DNA from 3 places in the Metapseudomonas furukawaii genome. Region 1 is predicted to be linked to each of the others. Evidence: riboswitches for the same ligand, from Rfam matches in the RefSeq annotation. Region 1 holds a riboswitch; each other region holds the start of a gene.
What was found. Region 1 has a riboswitch for cobalamin ahead of KF707C_RS03875 (energy-coupling factor ABC transporter permease). Riboswitches for the same ligand answer to the same signal wherever they lie in the genome.
Positions count from the first base shown of each region.

Region 2: it holds a riboswitch for cobalamin, as region 1 does, so the genes downstream of both, btuB (TonB-dependent vitamin B12 receptor) here and KF707C_RS03875 (energy-coupling factor ABC transporter permease) in region 1, are expected to answer to the same signal.
Region 3: it holds a riboswitch for cobalamin, as region 1 does, so the genes downstream of both, cobW (cobalamin biosynthesis protein CobW) here and KF707C_RS03875 (energy-coupling factor ABC transporter permease) in region 1, are expected to answer to the same signal.

Region 1 is NZ_AP014862.1:831,538-833,795, reverse strand. Features, by position in the region: gene amn (AMP nucleosidase) at 1-294, opposite strand, end outside; gene KF707C_RS03875 (energy-coupling factor ABC transporter permease) at 413-1,093, opposite strand; cobalamin riboswitch at 1,142-1,342, opposite strand; gene KF707C_RS03870 (acyl-CoA dehydrogenase family protein) at 1,396-2,258, opposite strand, start outside.
Region 2 is NZ_AP014862.1:4,250,963-4,253,220, reverse strand. Features, by position in the region: gene KF707C_RS19605 (C40 family peptidase) at 1-19, shown strand, start outside; gene KF707C_RS19600 (O-methyltransferase) at 28-678, shown strand; gene KF707C_RS19595 (hypothetical protein) at 688-1,008, shown strand; cobalamin riboswitch at 1,047-1,261, shown strand; gene btuB (TonB-dependent vitamin B12 receptor) at 1,328-2,258, shown strand, end outside.
Region 3 is NZ_AP014862.1:684,344-686,601, reverse strand. Features, by position in the region: gene cobM (precorrin-4 C(11)-methyltransferase) at 1-484, opposite strand, end outside; gene KF707C_RS03170 (cobalamin biosynthesis protein) at 481-900, opposite strand; cobalamin riboswitch at 1,020-1,214, shown strand; gene cobW (cobalamin biosynthesis protein CobW) at 1,307-2,258, shown strand, end outside.

The DNA of each region.
Region 1 (2,258 bases):
GCCCCGGAATGACGCGGGCTGGGTGACGGTGACGCTGTAGGTGCCGGGCACCTGGACCTTGGCGTAGGCCCGCACGGTGCTGGGGACCTCGCCCTGGCAGTGGTAGGTGACCCGTAGCTCGGGATAGCGGAACAGCGCCCGCTCGGCGGCGCTGGGCAGGGTCCGTTCCTTGATATAGCGCTTGAGGGCCTGGCTGAGGGACTGGGTGGCGTGCTGGTAGAGGGCGGCGAGGCGGTCGACGGCCTCCTCGGCGGTGGCGGCAACGACGAATTCGCTGAACGATGGACTGCTCACGGTCTGCTTCCTGGCAGGGGACTCGGCCCTATCTTGCGCCATGCAAACGCGGCGCGACCAGCCTGGAAGGCGACGAAAAACGCGAAGTGCCCGGCGGCCTGGCCGCCGGGCGGAATCGTCAGGCCGGCTGGTGCAGGCGGACGTTGAACAGCGGGCCCTGGCTGTAGCGGGTCAGGGACTTGGCGGCGGCCAGCACGCCGAGGTCGATCAGCGGTTCCACCAGCACCACGCTCATGTAGGCGAGGCCGAAGCTGCCCACGGACGCCAGGTTCTCGGCGCTGAAGCCGTGGCCGTAGAAGGCCCAGAAGGCGACCCAGGCGACGATGCCGCCCTGGTAGGCGGTGGACAGCGCCAGGGCCTGCTTGTAGGAGGTGTCCACATAGGCGGTACGCGCGGGAATGATGCGCCTGGCCAGTTCATGGATGCCCCAGAGCGGCACCAGCAGGGTGGTCACGTTCATGCCGTACTGCGGCAGGTCGAAGGGCGCGAAGAACAGGCCCTGGATCAACAGGCCGGCGGCCAGGCCGATGGCGGTGGCGCCGGCGCCGAACATCAGCAGCAGGGTGGAGCCGAGGATCAGGTGAACCTCCGAGACGCCCACCGGATGGTGCGGCAGGACCTCGAAGAAACCGAACACCAGGGCGGTGGTGAGCAGGCTGCGCAGCGCCAGGGCGGCGACGCCGCCGTTCTCGCGCACCGCGTCACGGGCGAGTTTCGCCGTCAGGCCGAGACCGGCCACGGCAGTTGCATAGCTGAGGAAGAGCTTGGCGCCTTCGACGACGCCGGGTTCGATGTGCATATCGGTTCCTTTCCGCGCCCACCGCGCGGTGACCTGATGAGTTGGGGGCTGGGCCCGGTGACGATGGCAGGTCTCCTGGCTCGCGGCTTGGTACTTCGCCCGCCTTCCCGGCCGGCTGGCCAGTGGCATGTTGGGCATCGTGCGCCGCTTACAGTTGCGGGGGCAGCCAGGGAATCGGCCCTTGCGAGGCCTCACCCTGTTCCCTTTTCACCGACCTCGGGGGTCGGAACCATCGGCGGCAACATTAACGTCGCGGCTGCACAAAGAACAGCGGAATCGCCCGGGAACCAGCCGGCATGGACTCAAACCAGGTGCGGCGTGCTGCGGGCCAGCAGCGCCTCGACATCGACTCCCCGTGGCAGGGTGCCGTAGACGCGGCCGTGCCCCTCCAGCCGGCTGGCGATGAAGACATCGGATACCGTGGCGTTTCCGGCCTCCAGCAGCAGCTTGGCCTGCAGCGCCACGGCCACGTCCTCGGTCAGTTGGCGGGCGCGGTACTGGATGTCGCCGGTGTCGGCGAAGCCCTGCTTCAGCTTGCCGATGAAGCCCGCCAGGCGCGCATCGCCGTGGCCGTCGCCGAGTTCGGCGAACAGCGCGTCGAGTACGCCGGGCTCCTTGGACAGGGCCCGCAGCACGTCCAGGCACTGCACGTTGCCCGACCCTTCCCAGGTGGAGTTGACCGGGGCTTCGCGGTAGAGGCGTGGCAGGATGCTGTCCTCGACGTAGCCGGCGCCGCCCAGGCACTCGGCGGCCTCGTTGATCATCGCGGGGGCGCGCTTGCAGATCCAGTACTTGCCCACCGCCGTCACCAGGCGGGCGAACCTGTCCTCCTGCTCGTCATGGGCGTTGTCCAGGGCCCGGCCCATGCGCAGGGTCAGGGCCAGGGCGGCCTCGCTTTCCAGCGCGAGGTCGGCCAGGACGTTCTGCATCAGGGGCTGTTCGGCCAGCACGCGGCCGCCGACCTTGCGGTGGGCGCAATGGTGGGCGGCCTGGGTCAGGGCCTGACGCATGAGGGCGCTGGAGCCGATCATGCAGTCGAAGCGGGTCAGCGCGACCATTTCGATGATGGTGGGCACGCCGCGCCCTTCTTCCCCCACCATCCAGGCCAGGGCGCCGCGGTACTCCACTTCGCTGGAGGCATTGGACCAGTTGCCCAGCTTGTTCT
Region 2 (2,258 bases), 2.8 Mb from region 1:
ATTTGCCCAGACTCAGTGAGGTCCGTCATGACCAACCGCACGCTCAACCTCGACGACGCCCTGTATGGCTATCTCCTCGAGGTCTCGCTGCGGGAGTCGCCCCTGCTCGCGCGCCTTAGGGAAGAAACCCTCGCGCTGCCCATGGCGCGTTGGCAGGTGGCGCCCGAGCAGGGCCAGTTCCTGGCATTGCTGGTGAAGCTGATCGGCGCCCGTCGCATCCTCGAAGTGGGCACCTTCACCGGCTACAGCGCCCTCTGCATGGCCGCCGAACTGCCGGAGGACGGCCGGCTGCTGTGCTGCGACCTGCCGGGCGACTACAACGCCATCGCACGGCGCTACTGGGCGGAAGCCGGTGTGGCCGAGCGCATCGAGCTGCGCCTGGGACCGGCCCTGGACACCCTGGCGACCCTGGCAGACGGTGCCTTCGACCTGGCGTTCATCGACGCCGACAAGGCCAACTACCCCGTCTACCTGGAGGAAGCGTTGCGCCTGGTCCGGCCGGGTGGCCTGATCCTGTTCGATAACGTGCTCTGGAGCGGTCGGGTGCTGGAGGTCGAGCCTGAAAGCGAGGACACCCGCGCCATCCAGGCGCTGAATCGCGCGTTGCGGGACGACGCCCGCGTCGACCTGTCCCTGCTTCCCCTGGGCGATGGCCTGACCCTCTGCCGCAAGCGCTGAGCGAGGACCATGGCCGAGTCCATCCGCCTGCCACCCCAGCCGGACGTTTGCGAACTCTGCAGGCGCGCCGCCGCGCTGACCCGCCATCACCTGATCCCCAGGGCGCTCCACGACAAGCCTTACGTGCAGAAGCGCTTCGATCGCATCGAGCGCATCACCGCCACGCTCTGGGTGTGCCGCCCTTGCCACAACCAGATCCACAGGTTGTTCAGCGAGAAGGAGCTGGCGCTCACCTTCAACACCCGCGAAGCGCTCCTGGCCGACGAGCGACTGCGCACCTTCGTCGACTGGCTGGCCGGCAAGCCCGCTGGATTCACGCCGAGGCACTGATCGGCGGGTGCGATTGACGCTGTCCCGACGACCCTCTACCCTTCGCGCCTGCCTCAGGTGCCCCTTGACCTTGCGTCGAAGGGGTGAAACAGGGAAGCCGGTCCATCCCCCATGGGAGATTCCGGCGCTGCCCCCGCAACGGTAGGCGAGTCGACAGCCGCATTCGGCCACTGTGCACACGCATGGGAAGGCGCGGCAGGGGAGCCAGGCTCCACTCGCAAGCCCGGAGACCGGCCTGGTGCAACCAGCGCACGGCGGACCTTCCGCCCTGCAGACCCCACAGATGTCGCGCGGGTGGCGCGACGGAGAGCAGATCTTGATTCGCAAGCCTTTAATCAAGCCCGCGGCCTTTGCGCTGCTGGGCGGCACATCCCTTTCCAGCTTCCTGGCCGCCGCGCCCCTGACCCTGGACGAACAGGTGGTCACCGCCACCCGCAGCGAACGGCCGGTCAGGGCCAGCCTGGCCGCGACCACGGTGATCGATCGTGAGGAGATCGAGCGGAGCCAGGCCCGGTCGGTGCCCGAGCTGCTGCGCAGGGTGCCGGGGGTGACCCTGAGCAACAATGGCGGCCCGGGCAAGAACACCACCTTGTTCATGCGTGGCGCCGAGTCCGACCACGTCCTGGTGCTGATCGACGGGGTCAAGGTGGGGTCGGTCAGCGCCGGCCTGACAGCCTTCCAGGACCTTCCGGTGGAGCTGATCGAGCGCATCGAAGTGGTTCGTGGTCCGCGCTCCAGCCTCTATGGCTCGGAAGCCATCGGTGGCGTAATCCAGATCTTCACCCGCAAGGGCGGTGGCGATGGTCGTGCCAAACCCTGGTTCTCCGCCGGCTACGGTACTCACGACAGCTATGAAGGCAGCGCCGGCGTGGCCGGTGGCGACGACAAGGCCTGGTACAACCTGGGCGTCAGCAGCCAGGACACCGATGGCATCAACTCCCGTCGCCAGGGGAGCAATTACTACGAGCCGGACGCCGACGGCTATCGCAATCTGTCCGGCACCCTGCGGGCGGGACTCCGTTTCGACAACGGACTGGAGCTGGACGGCACCCTGATGCGTGCCAGGGCGCATAACGACTACGACGATATCGACCGCTTCGGCTTCTTCCATCCCCTGGGGGGGCACGATGCCAATGCCGACAACCGCCAGTCGGTCACGGGCGGCCGGGCGCGCTTCAGTCCGCTCGAGGCGTGGGACGTCACCCTGCAGGCCGGTCGCAGCGAGGACAGGTCCCGCAGCGAAGTGGATG
Region 3 (2,258 bases), 150 kb from region 1:
GGATCGCCAGGGTCGCCCGGTGACGGGCCAGGTCCCCCAGGGACTCGCCCTCGGGCATTCGCGTCTTGCTGGCGTGGCGGGTGAGGATCAGCGTCTGCGACACCTCCGGCAGCGTCAGCTCGCAGCCCAGCAGCGCCGCACAGGCCGCCGTGGCCGTCACGCCCGGAACGATCTCGTAGGGAATACCCCGCTCGCGCAGGTGACGGATCTGCTCACCGATGGCGCCGTACAGCGACGGATCGCCCGAATGCACCCGCGCCACGTCCTGGCCCCGGGCATGGGCCTCGGCCAGCAGCGCGACGATCTGCTCCAGGTGCAGCTCGGCGGTGTTCACCACCCGCTCCGCCCGGTGCCCCTCCAGCACCGCCTCCGGCACCAGCGAGCCGGCGTAGAGGATCACCGGGCAGCTGCGGATCAGCCGCTGGCCCTTGACCGTGATGAGTTCCGGATCGCCGGGGCCGGCGCCGATGAAATAGACCGTCATGGCCGTTGGGCCTCCAGGTGGATGCAGGCCAGCGCACAGGTGGCGCGGGCGCTGCGGCGTTTATCGAGCACCAGCCACGCCGGCCCCTGCCCCAGTCGATCGGCCAGCGCCAGGGCCGCCGCCTCGGCCACCCCCGCACTGCCGGCCAGGGCGCGGACCCGCTCGGACGGCTGGTTCAGGCGGGCCTCCAGGGCGTTCAGCACCTCGGGGGCAACGCCCTGCAACGGCAGGTTCCGCTCCGCCGCCAGCGCCCGCAGGCCCGGCTCAAGGGCGCGGTCCTCCCGGGTCGCCAGCGCCGCCAGGCTCGCCGCCGGCACCCCGGCCTCGGCCAGGCAGGCCTCCAGCAACGCCCCCAGCTCCGCCGCCGTGCAGCCCTGGCGGCAGCCGAAACCGGCCACCAGCGAAAGCGGCGTCATGGGGGGAGCAGCGCGATTCATGGCGTGGCAGGCGACCGGTCGGGAAAAATCCGCGCAAGGACAGCACGGGCCCGACAAGGCGTCAACCGACGCGATTGACCGCCGGCCGGGCCCTGCGTAGCCTTCCGTCCTTTCGAGGTTCTCCAGCGAAGGCTGGAGCTAAGAGGGAACGTGGTCCAAGCCACGGCTGCCCCCGCAACTGTAAACAGCCGATGCCCTGTCCACAGCCACTGCCCCACGGGCGGGAAGGCGGACCCGGCGGCGCCCCGCGCCAGGCTGTGAGCCAGGAGACCTGCCTCGCACAGATTCCAGACAACCGGGCGGGGTGATCCGGTGGCGAATTCCCGGCGCGGGCCCTTGCCCGCCGCATTCGTCATGCCCGCCATAGAGCACCTGAGAGGCGCGCATGAAAACCCTGGCCAAGCTCCCCGTCACCATCGTCACCGGCTTCCTCGGCGCCGGTAAGACCACCCTGCTCCGCCATATGCTGGACAACGCCCAGGGTCGCCGCATCGCGGTGATCGTCAACGAATTCGGCGAACTGGGCATCGACGGCGACATCCTCAAGCAATGCAGCATCGGCTGCAGCGAGGAAGAAGCCGTAGGCCGCGTCTTCGAACTGGCCAACGGCTGCCTGTGCTGCACCGTGCAGGAGGAGTTCTTCCCGGTCATGCGCGAGCTGGTGGCGCGCCGTGGCGACCTCGACCAGATCCTCATCGAGACCTCCGGCCTGGCCCTGCCCAAGCCGCTGGTGCAGGCCTTCCAGTGGCCCGAGATCCGCAACGCCTGCACCGTGGACGCGGTGATCACCGTGGTCGACAGCCCCGCCGTGGCCGCCGGCACCTTCGCCGCCTTCCCCGACCAGGTGGACGAACAGCGCAAGCAGGACCCGAACCTCGACCACGAATCGCCCCTGCACGAACTTTTCGAGGACCAGCTGGCCAGCGCCGACCTGGTGATCCTCAACAAGAGCGACCTGCTGGATGCCGAGACCCTGGCCGCCGTGCGCGCCGAAGTCAGCGAAGAGCTGCCGCCGGCGGTGAAGGTGGTGGAAGCCGCGTCCGGCAAGCTGCCGCTGGACGTGCTGCTGGGCCTGAACGCCGAGGCCGAGGCGCACATCGACAGCCGCCCCACCCACCACGATCACGAAGAACACGAGGACCACGACCACGACGAGTTCGACTCCTTCCACGTCGACCTCCCGGACGTGGACGAGCGCGCCCTGCTCGCCGCCCTCGGCCAACTGGTGGAGCGCCATCCCATCCTGCGCATCAAGGGCTTCGTCGCCGTCGCCGGCAAGCCCATGCGCCTGCTGGTGCAGGGCGTCGGCAAGCGCTTCGACAAGCATTTCGACCGCG